3 regions of the Micromonospora sp. NPDC000668 genome follow, and region 1 is predicted to be linked to each of the others. Evidence: riboswitches for the same ligand, from Rfam matches in the RefSeq annotation. Region 1 holds a riboswitch; each other region holds the start of a gene.

Region 1 (4,253 bases):
CGGCCCTACCAGGACGCGGTGGCCGCGTACCTGCAGGCCCTGCGCCGGGAGGGCGACCTGCTCGCCCGCCCGCACAAGGTGCTCGACCGGCGCCGACGCAAGGCCCTGTCGGCGGCGTTCGGTGGGTTGGACGACGAGGAGCTGCACCTGTGGGCGTCGGTCGCCTACCGCAATGCCATCCTGGTGCTGCTCGGCGACCTGCAGGCGTTCGCCGCGCACCTGCGGCGGCAGGCCGGCTGACGTCGATCGGGGCCAGGTCGGACGGGCCGTCGTCGGCGCGGGCTCAGAGCACCTGAGCGAGGAACCGGCGCAGTCGCGGATGCTCGGCCCGCTCGAAGATCGCCTCCGGCGGGCCGGCCTCCAGCACCACGCCCCGGTCCATGAAGGCGACGGTGTCGGCGACCTGCCGGGCGAAGCCCATCTCGTGCGTGACCACGACCATGGTCATGCCCCCGGCGGACAGGTCGGCCATCACCCCGAGCACCCCCTTGACCAGCTCCGGGTCGAGCGCCGAGGTGGCCTCGTCGAAGAGCATCACCTCGGGCCGCAGCGCCAGCGCCCGGGCGATCGCCACCCGCTGCTGCTGACCGCCGGAGAGCTGCGCCGGCCGTGAGTCGGCCTTGCCGGCCAGCCCCACCAGCTCCAGCTGTGCCCGGGCGACCGCCACCGCCTCGTCCTCGTCGAGCTTGCGCAGTCGACGCAGCGCCAGGGTGACGTTGCGCAGCACGCTCATGTGCGGGAAGAGGTTGAACTGTTGGAAGACCATGCCCACCCGCTGCCGCAGCGCGTCCGGGTCGTCGCGCAGCACGCTGCGCCCGTCCAGCAGCACGTCGCCGCGGTCCGGCTCGATCAGCCGGTTGATCGTCCGCAGCAGGGTGGACTTGCCCGACCCGGACGGGCCGATCACGCAGGCCGTCGCGCCGCGTGGCACGGCCAGGTCGACGCCGCGCAGCACCCGGTTCGGGCCGAAGGCGAGGTGCACGTCGCTTACGTCGAGGCTGACCGAGGTGGTCGTGCCGGTGGTCATCGCCGGTCCCCTTCGGTCGTGCCGGCCAGCGCCGACTCGGTGTCGTCCTCGTCATCGTCGGCCGGCGCGGTGGCCGGCCGGCCGTGGCGCAGCCGCCGGTCGATCCAGTTGACCACGTGCGTCAGCGGCACGGTCAACGCCAGGTAGAAGAGCCCGGCCAGCAGCAGCGCGGACTCGTTGCCGGTGGTGGCCGCGTAGTCCTGCCCGATCCGGAACAGCTCCCGCTGGCTGGCCACCAGTCCGAGGAAGTAGACCAGGCTGGAGTCCTTGATCAGTGCGATGAGCTGGTTCACCCAGGCGGGCAGCACCCGCCGGATGCCCTGCGGAATGATCACCAGCCGCATCGAGTCGGCCCAGGAGAAGCCGAGCGCCCGGGCACCCTCCAGTTGGGCGGCCTCCACCGACTGGATGCCGGAGCGGAAGATCTCCCCGATGTACGCCGCCGCGATCAGCGACAGCGCCAGGATGCCCAGCGGGTACGGGTCGGGTCCCCAGACCTCCATGCCCAGCGGCGCCAGCCCGACGCCGATCAGGAGGATCGTCGCCGCGGCCGGCAGCCCCCGGAACACGTCGGTGTAGACCCGCGCCGGCCAGCGCAGCCACCGGGTACGGGAGATGCCGGCGACGGCCAGCAGCAGGCCCAGCACCGAGCCGAGCAGGGCGGCGGAGACCGCCAGGATCAGCGTGTTGGGCAACCCGACAGTCAGCATCTCGGGTAGCGCCTCGCGCATCGCGTCCCAGTCGAAGAAGGTCTCCCACAGGGTGCTCAACGGATCCATTGGTCGCCTCTCCTACCGCCCTGCTCGCTCGTCACCGGGTATGTGCCTCAGGACGCGGTCGACGCGGACGCCGACGCCGACGGCACGGTCACCGTGCCGCTGCCCGGTCGGAAGTCCTCCGGAACCGGCCGGCCCGGGTAGTACTGCGCCTGCAACCGGCTCCAGGTGCCGTCCGCGATCACCTCGTCGAGGCCCTTGTTCAGCGCCTCGCGGAGCTTGTCGCTGCCCTTGGCGACCGCGTACGCGGTCGGTGCCGGGCTGAGCTGCTTGGCCGCCACGGTGATCTTGCCGTTGCTGTCGGCGGCCGACTTCTCGCCGATCTCCGCCGGGGCGATCCACGCGTCGGCGGTGCCCGCCTTGAGCTGGTTGATCGCGCCGTTGTAGTCCGGCACCCGGACCGGGTCGAGCTGCTTGCCGGTGGCGTAGTCGTCCTGGACGGTGCCCTGGACCACCACGACCCGCTTGCCGGCGAGCTGGTCGAAGCTGGTGATCGGCGAGCCGGCCGGGACGTCCAGGCCGAAGTAGCCGAAGTCGTAGCCGTTGCCGAAGTCGACCGTCTTCTTCCGCGCCTCGGTGATGGTGATCGAGGAGCTGCCGACGTCGAACTTGCGGTTGTTCACCTGGGAGAGCAGCGCGGAGAAGTCGGTACCGACGAACTCGACCTTCAGGCCGAGCTTGCCGGCCACCGCCGCCAGCAGGTCGTTGTCGAACCCGGTGAACTTGCCGTCCTTGAGGTACACGTTCGGAGGGGCGTCGGTCAGCGTGCCGGCGCGCAGCACGCCCGGCTGCGACAGGCCGTACGGGTTGGCGGTGGCGTCGGACGACGTGTCGTCGCCGCAGGCGGTCAGCGCGGTGGCGGCCAGGATCGTGGCCGCGCCGAGGGCAGCGGCGCGGGTCAGGGCAGGAAGAATTCGCACGGGTGTCTCCGAAGGTTGCGCAGCGGCGGGCACAGGCGTGCGCCGCCGACGGTGCGCCCGATGGGCGTACCGCTGGGGTGGGTTCGGGAAAGAGGGGTGCGCTAGTGCGCGGTGTGGCACCGACAGGCGGCGCTGCACACCCGCATCATGTCCACGTGCCGCCGCCTGGTCAGTGCCGGCGGAAGCCAACCGGCGCGGGAATCCGCGGCGTCGGTTGGTGGGGCGGTGCTGAGGATGCGCATGGTTCTCCCAGGTCTGTGCTGACCTGGGTGCCAGGCCACGCTTGCACCGACGTCTTTGCCGGTGCCTGGTCTTCACCCGGGGCACCCCACCGCGGAGGAGGGTTGCCGGCCAGCGAGCCGGGGCTTCGCGCTGGCGCTCATGACCTGTCCAGAGGCTAGCAGCCGGAACCGGCGGATCGTCCAGCCGCTATGACCACGCTCACCCTCCGCGACGACCACCGGACCGCCGGGTCAACCGGCGTGCACGTGCGGCCGGCGGCTCCGGTCGGGCTCCTGCCGGCGCAGGATCTCGCGGGTGACCGGGGCGATCTCGCCCTGTCCGAAGGCCAGGTAGCGCAGGAGGTTGCCGCCCGGGTTGCCCTCGGTCCACTCGAAGTAGATGTGCGGGCGCCGCTGGATCCGGTCGCGGATCTCCAGCAGCAGGGCGGCCAGCGCGTTGGGCACCGCGGAGCTGGCCAGGCTGAGCACCAGGTAGTGGTCGTGCACCACGCTGCCGCGCACCAGCAGCTCGGTCTCGAAGTCGGACGGGTCGGTGACCGTCACCTCGACGAAGATCACGTCGCTGTCGGCCGGGAAGTCGTTGTCCGCGACGGTCTGGGCCAGCTTGTCGCGGTACTCCGCCGGGTCTCGGCCGGCCGGCTCGTGCGCGATCAGCCGGATCCGGCGCCCGATGCACTCGTCGATCATCCGGGCCGCCTCGGGGTCCAAATCCACCCGTTGGACCCGCAGTTCGAAGGCGCGGTTCAGCCGTGACAGCAGCGAGACCAGGATGATCCCGCCGATGAAGCAGGCCGCGATCTTCACGCCGTCGGGGCGCTCCACCACGTTCGCCGCGGTGGTGTAGACGAAGATCACCGTGATGATGCCGAAGGCGATCGTGCGGCCGCGCTGGCGCCGTCGCCGTGCCGCGAGGGTCACGGCCGTCGCCGCCGAGGTGATCAACACCAGAACCCCGGTGGCGTACGCGCCGCCCTGCGCGTCCACGCTGGCCTCGAAGACCACGGTGATCAGGAACGCCACCGCGGTGAAGACCAGCACCAGCGGCCGGACCGCCCGGGCCCAGGTCGGTGCCATGCCGTAGCGGGGCAGGTAGCGGGGTACGAGGTTGAGCAGGCCGGCCATCGCCGAGGCGCCCGCGAACCAGAGGATCCCGATGGTGGACAGGTCGTAGGCCGTGCCGAACACCTCGCCGAGGTACTCGTGCGCCAGGTAGGCCAGCGCCCGGCCGTTCGCCGGCCCATCCGGCTGGAACGCCTCGGGCGGGATCAGCACGGTGGTGGTCACGCTG
Region 2 (4,253 bases), on a different contig from region 1:
CGACGCGCTCCGATCGGCGCGTACCGAGTCCCGTCCTGACTGGTAGGCGCGGCGGAGCCGCCCGCGTACCCGCTCGAAGCGGCTCAAGCGCACCTCCTGGGAGAGAAACCGGCCCGCCCACGACGACAGGTCGGACAGCATACGTCCGTTCCCGACACCGTAGGGCAGTTCCGCCACACATTGCCCCGGTCACCTCGGGCGTAACCACCGGCTGCCGGCCGTCGCCGACACGGTAGCGTCTGCGGCGTGACCGCCGACCAGGATCTCGACGCCGGCCTGCCGATCCGCCTGCTGCACGACCGGGTGCTGGTACGGATGGAGAGCAGCGAAGGCGAGCGCCGCTCCACCGCCGGCATCGTCATCCCGGCGACCGCCACGGTCGGCAAGCGCCTCGCCTGGGCCACCGCCGTCGGAGTGGGGCCGAACGTCCGCGCCATCGTCTCCGGCGACCGGGTGCTCTTCGACCCGGACGACCGCTCCGAGGTCGAGCTGCACGGCCGTGGGTACGTGCTGCTGCGGGAGCGGGACGTGCACGCCGTGGCCGCCGAGCGCGTCGACAACGACTCCACCGGCCTCTACCTCTGAGACCTCCCCCAACCCCGCGCCGCACACCGGCGTGGGCGGCCGGGCACCGGCGCGCGGCGTCGCTCCGTTTGCCGGGCCGCACGACGGGAAGCCATCCGGCGACCGTGGCCCTGGGGAGGGACGATGCCGGTATTCCTGAAGAAGCTGTTGGCCTGGGGCAGCCTCGCGTTCCTGATCTACTTCATGGCGTTCCGGCCGGACGGTGCCGCGCAGATGTTCAAGGCGATCGGGGCGATGCTGGTCGCGATGGCCCAGGGCCTCGGTGACTTCCTCACCACCCTGATGACCTGATCCGCCGGCCTCCCATCAGTGTTGACCGGGCGGCCAGGGCGCGGGCGCCGCCGGCCGCACGCCGTACCAGCCGGGTGGGGCGTACCCCACCGGCGGTGGCGGCGCGGCCAGCAGCACCGGAATCGGCACCACCGGCTCGTCCGGCGCGGCCACCGGACGCTGCGAACCGTCCGGGAAGCGCAGGTGGTAGCGGCTGCCGTCCCAGACCCCGACCGGGGCCTGCGGGTCCCGACCCACGAAGAACGACCGGTACGAGGTGATCGACTCCAGCAGCTCCCGCTCCTCACGAGCCGTCCGCTCCCGATCGGCCGGCTTGCGGTCCAGGCCGCGCAGCGTCCCGTCGCGCAGCAGGGCCAACCGGGTGGCGGCGAACTGGTACCCCCGCATCGCCCGCACCCCGGCGTCCCCGGCCACCCGACGCGCCCAGCTACGGGCCGCGTGCCGGCGACCGAGACTGCTCAACGCGGCCACCTCGGGCGGGCTCAGCCAGCCGGCGCGCACGTAGTCCGGCAGCGTCCGCTCGGTGAGCCGCCCCTCCCACGCACGCAGCCACACCGCCAGCCCCACCATGCCGAAGAAGACCGGCACCATGAGGCCCAGGAAGCCGTACAGCATGATCACCGTCTCGCCGGTGGCCTGGGTCAGCGTGGGCAGCAGGTTCCAGGTGCCGTGCAACATCATGGCCAGCAGCAGGCCGGCGACCGGTGCGAGCACCCGGACCCGGCGGTCGGCCGTCCGGGCGGCGACACCCAGCCCCACACCGGTCATCGAGGTGAAAAGCGGATGGGCGAAGCCGAACAGCAGGATCCGCACGATGAAGATCGCGATGACCTGCTGGGTGCCGGTCGCCGGGCCGTACCGGTCGGCGCCGGCCGCGTAGCCGTACCCGCCCAGGTAGAGGATGTTCTCCACCATGGCGAAGCCGACCGCGGAGAGCCCGCAGTAGACCAGGCCGTCGGTGATCCCGGACCACTCCCGGCGGCGGAACACCAGCAGCAGGATCGGGCCGAGTGCCTTGGTCAGCTCCTCGATGAACGGCGCCACCAGCACGCCGGTGAGCGCGGCCGGCAGTCCCCAGTCATTGAACCGGGCGGCGGCGAACTCGTTCACGGTGAGCGAGGCAGCCGTGGAGACGAACGCACCCCAGGCGAAGCAGAAGATCAGGTACTTCAACGGCTCCGGCTCGTAGCGGTCCAGCCAGAGGAAGCAGGCGACCAGCACCGGCACCGGCAGGACGGCGGCGACCAGCCCGATCAGCAACGCCTCGACGCCGAGCGACTGGCCGAGCGTGAAGACCATGAAGCCCGCGCAGGCGGCGATGAACAACACCACCCCGGCCAGCACCAGGAACCGCCGCCGGTCTAGTCGGCGCAGCGGCATCCGGGGCGCCTCGCCGGCGGACGGGGCTGCGGGCGCGGGCGGCGACGGCAGGGGTGCACCGGGCGGGGTGTCGGCCATGCGGTCAGCGTAGCCATCCCCCGCCGGCTGGTTTGGTCGCATCGGCAGTCGCTATGCTGCCTGCAGGTCACGAGCGCCAGCGTCAAGCCCCGGCTTGCTGGCCGGCAACCCTCGTCGAGTTCGCGGTGGGGTGCCCCGGGTGATGACCGGGCCCAGCCCGATCGGCGTGCTGGGCAAGCGCGGACCCCGTCCCGACACCAGACCCGGGGTCCCTGACCCCGGAGGTTCCGGCGTGTCCGTCACCCTCGTACCCTCGCTTCCCACCCGGTCCGCCGTGGCGCCCGCGCCGGCCCCGTCGGCGCCGCTCGACGTACTCGGCGTACCGGGCGAGATCAACCTGGACTACGCGGCCAGCGCGCCGTGCGCGCGGGCCGCCGCCGACGCGGTGGCCGAGCTGCTGCCCTGGTACGCCAGCGTGCATCGCGGTGCCGGAGCGCTGTCCCGGCACTGCACGCTGGCCTACGAGCGGGCCCGGCAGACGGTCGGTGACTTCTTCGGCGCCCGCGCCGAAGACCACGTGATCTTCACCCGCAACACCACCGACGCGCTCAACCTGCTGGCCCGGGCGCTGCCCGCCGGCACGACGGTGGTCACCTTCGCCGGCGAGCACCACGCCAACCTGCTGCCCTGGCCGCGCGGCTCGGTCCGGCTGCCGGTGCCCACCGACCCCGCCGGGGCGGTACGCGCCCTCGCCGCCGCCCTCACCGAGCTGCGCCGGGACAGCAACCCGGCGCTGCCCGTACTGGTCGCGGTGACCGGGCGAGCAACGTGACCGGCGAGCGATGGCCGGTGGCCGAGCTGGCCCGGGTGGCCCACCGGCACGGGGCCCGGATCGCCCTGGACGCCGCGCAGCTCGCCCCGCACGCCCCGGTCGATCTGCTCGCGCTCGACGTGGACTACCTGGCCGTCTCGGGCCACAAGCTGTACGCGCCGTTCGGCGCGGGCGTGCTGATCGGCCGGGCGGACTGGCTGGACGTCGCTCCGCCGTACCTGGCCGGTGGTGGCGCCACCAGCCACGTCGGGCCGGCCACCCACGACGTGACCTGGACGACCGGCCCGGCCCGACACGAGGGCGGTACCCCGAACCTGGTCGGCGCGGTGGCGCTGGCCGCGGTGTGCGCGGCGCTTGCCGACGCGGACCGGGTCGCGCTGGCGGCCCGCGAGCAGGCACTGCTGGCCCGGCTGCGGACCGGCATCGCCGCCCTGCCGCATGTGGTGGAGCTGCGCACCTTCGGCCCGGACGCGCCCCGGGTCGGCATCGTGTCGTTCGTGGTCGCCGGGTGGGACTCCGCCGACGTGGCCGCCCGGCTGGCCGCCGAGCACCGGATCGGCGTACGGGACGGGCTGTTCTGCGCCCATCCGCTGGCCCGGCGGCTGCTCGCCGAGGCGGCGGGGACCGGCCGGCGGGACCTGCCGCCCACCGCCCTGCGCGCCAGCATCGGCCTGGGCAGCACGGCCGCGCAGGTGGACCGGCTTCTCGCCGCACTCGCCGCGTTGGGCTGAGGGCGGGCGGAGCGCCGCGGCCCCGGTCAGCCGACCGGTGGGGCGGTGGGCGGCTTCGGCGTCTCGCCCGGCTCGGCCGGTTCACCGATCGGCCGCTCCTGCTCCCCGAAGGCGGTACGGATCCACCGGTTCGCCTCCTCCTGGTCGATCCCGGAGGCCACCAGCAGGTCGCTCGCGGTGGTCCGGATCTGGGCGATCACCACGCTGCCCGAGAAGCCGACCCCGGCTCCGTACGCCCGACCGGCCTCGCTGACCGCCCGCAGCGACCGCTCCCGGGCCTTCTCCGGTTCCTCGCCCACCGCGAACTCGTGCTTGAGCAGCCGGACCGACTCGGCGAGGTGGCCGATGCCGTCCGGCATCGGATCCGGCACCGGCTCCTCGTCCTCGATCAGCGTCACGGCCCGGCGGATCAGCGT
Region 3 (4,253 bases), on a different contig from region 1:
CCGTCCGGGCCGGCCCGTCGGGCAGCGCCGAGACGGTCATCGCGACCACCCGCTTGCGTCCGCGCTCGCGCAGCAGGCGTACCCCGTGCTCGTGCAGTGCCCGACCGACGCCCCGCCGCCGCAGCTCGGGATGCACTACCAGCTCGGCCGTGGCGTTTTCGGTGTTGTCGAGCTGCGGCAGGTCCAGCTGGACATAGCCGGCCGGTACGCCGTCCAGTCGGGCCAGCGCCCAGAGCGTCTCGGTGCCGGGCATCGGCGTGTGGAAGAACGCGTCGAAGCGACGCCGGCAGAAGGGCGGGAAGTCCGGGAGATCGGCGTCGTTGGCCGCCGCGCCGATCCGGTACGCCTCGTCGACCGAAGCTCGGTCGGCGCCGTCGAACGACGCGATGGTGATGCTCATGCCGCCGAGCGTGCACCCCGGGAAAGCGATCGGGCCAGCGAATTAATCGCTGGCCCGATCGAACGTGGTCGGGAGGGACACTCGCACAACGCCTCCGGCGCTGGGTCGCAAGAACTTCAAAAGTCTCCGGCGAAATGCCCTCCCGCAGGGAGCATCTTGCGCCGTCCGGTTCCTGCCGTCAAGTCCAGAGCGGTGGGTTTTCCACACTCACTGCGAAAAGCCAGTTACCCGGCGGATCGGCCCGATCCCCCGTCCGGGCGATCCCCTATCCCCCGCCCGACCCTGCACGCCCACCCCTCCGGCGCGGGGCGGGGCGGGGTGGGCGGGGCTGATCAGCCCAGGAGGCCGGCGTCTCGGGCGGCACGGAGGGACGGCTTGATGTGGTGGGTCGGGCCGACCTGGCCGGCTACCGCATCGATGGTCTTCAGCCCCTCGCCGGTGTTGAACACCACGGTCTCCGCCGTCGGGTCGAGCCGACCGGACTCGACCAGCTTGCGCAGCACCGCCACGGTGACCCCACCGGCGGTCTCCGCGAAGACGCCGGTGGTACGGGCCAACTGCCGGATGCCGGCGCGGATCTCGTCGTCGTCGGCGTACTCCATCCAACCGTCGGTGCGGCGGACCGCCTCCAGGGCGTAGAGGCCGGCGGCCGGGTCGCCGATGTTCAGCGACTTGGCGATGCCGGTGGGCTTGACCGGGGTGATCGTGTCGGTATCGGCGTGCAGGGCGGTGGCGATCGGGTTGCAGCCTGCGGACTGGGCACCGAAGACCTTCCAGCCGCCGGCCGGCGCCTCGACCAGCCCGATCTCGACCAGCTCGGAGAACGCCTTGTCAATCTTGGTGAGCAGCTCGCCGCTGGCCATCGGGATGACCACCTGGGCCGGGATCCGCCAGCCCAACTGCTCAGCCACCTCGTAGCCGAGGGTCTTGGAGCCCTCCGCGTAGTACGGCCGGACGTTGACGTTGACGAACGCCGTGTCCTCGAACTCGTCGGTCTCCACCAACTCGCCGCAGAGCCGGTTCACGTCGTCGTACGAGCCGTCGATGGCGACCAGGTCGCCGCCGTAGACCGCGGTGGTGATGACCTTGCCCTGCTCCAGGTCACTGGGGATGAAGACCACCGAGGGCACCCCGGCCCGGGCGGCGTGCGCGGCCACCGAGTTGGCCAGGTTGCCGGTGGAGGCGCAGGCGAACCGGCTGAAGCCGAGCGCGCGGGCGGCGGTGAGCGCCACCGAGACGACCCGGTCCTTGAACGAGTGGGTCGGGTTGGCGCTGTCGTCCTTGACCCAGAGCGGCGCGGTGATGCCCAGCTCGGCGGCCAGGTGCGGGGCCGCCACCAGCGGGGTGAGCCCCGGGTCGAGGGTCACCCGGGTGGACGGGTCCTGACCGGCGGGCAGCAGCGCGGCGTACCGCCAGATGTTGTTCGGGCCGGCCTCGATCTGCTCACGGGTGACGGCGGCCAGGGCGGCGGTGTCGTAGTCGACCTCCAGCGGGCCGAAACACTCGTAACAGGCGTGCTGGGCGGCGAGCGGGTAGCGGGCCGAACAGGCGCGGCACACCAGGGCTCGGGCGGGGCTGGAGGAGGTGTCGATGCCAGGGGTGGCGAGCGTCGACGTCATGTCGAGGAGTCCTCTCATCTTTCCCCACACCGCACGGTGCGGCGGGGACGGAATTGGCACCTGCCCCGCAGGTCGCTCAGCGGTGAGCGCGCGGGGTGGTTGCCGGGGCGTCGTCGGGCCGTATCCCTCAGCCCCTCTGGATGAGGTATTCAGTTGTGCCGTCGAGTCTAGGCAACGCCGGGCGCCGCCTCCACCGCAGATCCCAGTGGGTGGGTCAGCGGTTGGCCACCGCCACCGGGTCGACCACCGCGACCGGGTCGGTCACCGCAGTTGGTTGGGGCAGCGACGGGGTCACGGTCCGAGCCCGGGTGGCGAGGTTCGCGGCGATCAGGGCGGCGATGGTGATCGCGGCCCCGACCAGTTCGATCGGCTCCGGTCGGTAGCCGCGGACGATCTGCACCGTGAAGGTGGTCACCGGCACCAGGTTCATGAACAGGGCGGCGTTGGCGGCTCCGAGCCGCTGCACGCCGGTGTTCCAGGCCAGCACCGCGATCACCGCGCCCATGATCACGGCGTACGCCAACTGCGGGGCGACCGCCACGAGGTCGGCGGCGGCCGGCGCGTGCTGCCATCCGATGCCGTCGGCGAGCACGCTCGCGGCGAGCATGGCGGCCGTGCCGGCGAGCGCGGTCAGCGTGGTGTACCGCAGCGGCGACCAGGTGCCGAACTGGCTGGCGCCGTGGGTGTAGATCGCCCAGCCGAGCACCGCGCCGATCATCATCAGCCCGCCGAGGCCGAACTGACCGAGCCCGGTCAGGCTCCCGCGGGTGATCACCAGGCCGACGCCGAGGAGCGCCACCAGGGAGAGGGCCAGCAGGAGGGGCTTCGGGCGTACGCCGTCGCGGGCCCAGCGGACCAGTTGGGTGATCACCGGGGTGGTGGCCACGAAGAGGGCGATCTGCTGCGGGGCGGCGTGCTCCAGCGCCAGGTTGGTGAGCACGTTGAAGCCGGCGAAGCCGACCACACCGAGCACCGCCACCTCGACGGCCCGGCCGCCGAGCCGCAGCGCGCCGGCACCCTCGCGGAGCAGCAGGATGGCGACCAGGATGAGGGCGGCCAGCAGGTAGCGGGCGGTGGTCAGGTTGAGCGGATCAACCCGGGTCAGCGCGCTGGCCAGGACCGGGAACATCACTCCCCAGCTGAGCACGGCGAGAAGCGGATAGGCGGCGGAACGGGGACGCATCGTCAGCTCCAATGTTCGAGAATCGTCGAACCAGCGACACCGACCCTAGGGACTTGTTCGACGGTTGTCGAACAACGGTTACACTGGTCACATGGAGCCGCACGAACCCGACCTGACCGCCGTACCGGTCACCACCGTGCTGGCCGCACTCGCCGACGACGTGCGGCTACAGATCGTCCGGGCGCTCGCCGAGGGCGGCGAGTTCGCCTGCAACACCTTCGAGTTCGGCGTCTCCAAGGCGACCCGCAGCCACCACCTCAAGGTGCTGCGCGAGGCCGGCCTGACCCGCACCCGGGCCGCCGGCACCAGCCGCTACGTCCGCCTCCGGCGAGACGAGCTGGAGCGCCTCTACCCCGGCCTCCTGAACGCCGTCCTCACCCCCGCCCCGCCCGCCCCGAGCCGCGCCGCCCCGAGCCGCCCCGAGCCGCCCCGAGCCAGCCTGAGAGCGGCCGGCACCGCTGGCGACGCGACGTGACGGCGGGCTGACGAGCCCGGCGGTCGGGAGTAACGGACTGCCTGCACGCCCTGTCGAGCTGCCCCAGATATGGGGCAGGGTTGGACGTCGGCGTTACCACCGCTCGGTGCCGGATTGTGCGCTTGCCTCAGCATGCCGGCCGCGTGCCGGGTCAATGACCGCCGGCCGCTACACGCGGACGAGCGATGTCCCCAACCATTCAGCTCCAGAGGCACCCGGAAGCCCTCGTCAGGTCCGTGCCGAGAGGGAGCGGCGGCAGAGCAGCCGCCCCAGCACAACACTCGCCCGGCACAGCAGCCAGGCAGAGCAGCCAGCCCAGCACAGCAACCGCCCAGCCTCGCGCCCCCAGCCCGGCACAGCAGCCAGCCCGGCACAGCAGAGCAGCCGCCCCAGCAGAGCAGCCAGCCCGGCAGAACCGGTCAGGTGACTGGTCGCCGCGCAGCCCTCGCGGCGATGGTCCAAATATGGGGCAGCTCGACAGGGTCAGCAACCGGCAGGCCGGGCCGGCGGGCCGGCAGGCCGGGGCGCGAGCCCGGGGCCGCGAGCCCGGGGCGCGAAGCCGGGGCACGAAGCCGG

The links. Region 1 has a riboswitch for S-adenosylmethionine ahead of ACFY29_RS21245 (ABC transporter substrate-binding protein). Riboswitches for the same ligand answer to the same signal wherever they lie in the genome.
Region 2: linked by a shared signal. The riboswitch ahead of ACFY29_RS20250 (aminotransferase class V-fold PLP-dependent enzyme) and the one ahead of ACFY29_RS21245 (ABC transporter substrate-binding protein) in region 1 are both predicted to bind S-adenosylmethionine.
Region 3: linked by a shared signal. The riboswitch ahead of thrC (threonine synthase) and the one ahead of ACFY29_RS21245 (ABC transporter substrate-binding protein) in region 1 are both predicted to bind S-adenosylmethionine.

Annotation. Positions count from the first base shown of each region.
Region 1 covers NZ_JBIAYP010000004.1:86,423-90,675, reverse strand. Annotated here, with positions in the region: gene ACFY29_RS21260 (hypothetical protein) at 1-240, shown strand, start outside; gene ACFY29_RS21255 (amino acid ABC transporter ATP-binding protein) at 284-1,027, opposite strand; gene ACFY29_RS21250 (amino acid ABC transporter permease) at 1,024-1,806, opposite strand; gene ACFY29_RS21245 (ABC transporter substrate-binding protein) at 1,854-2,723, opposite strand; SAM riboswitch class IV at 2,998-3,110, opposite strand; gene ACFY29_RS21240 (amino acid transporter) at 3,197-4,253, opposite strand, start outside.
Region 2 covers NZ_JBIAYP010000003.1:848,658-852,910, forward strand. Annotated here, with positions in the region: gene ACFY29_RS20230 (AI-2E family transporter) at 1-141, opposite strand, end outside; gene ACFY29_RS20235 (GroES family chaperonin) at 247-585, shown strand; gene ACFY29_RS20240 (hypothetical protein) at 709-876, shown strand; gene ACFY29_RS20245 (PrsW family intramembrane metalloprotease) at 892-2,376, opposite strand; SAM riboswitch class IV at 2,400-2,520, shown strand; partial or broken gene ACFY29_RS20250 (aminotransferase class V-fold PLP-dependent enzyme) at 2,567-3,837, shown strand; gene ACFY29_RS20255 (aromatic acid exporter family protein) at 3,864-4,253, opposite strand, start outside.
Region 3 covers NZ_JBIAYP010000003.1:869,572-873,824, forward strand. Annotated here, with positions in the region: gene ACFY29_RS20325 (GNAT family N-acetyltransferase) at 1-400, opposite strand, end outside; gene thrC (threonine synthase) at 733-2,019, opposite strand; SAM riboswitch class I at 2,031-2,166, opposite strand; gene ACFY29_RS20335 (DMT family transporter) at 2,234-3,202, opposite strand; gene ACFY29_RS20340 (ArsR/SmtB family transcription factor) at 3,294-3,677, shown strand.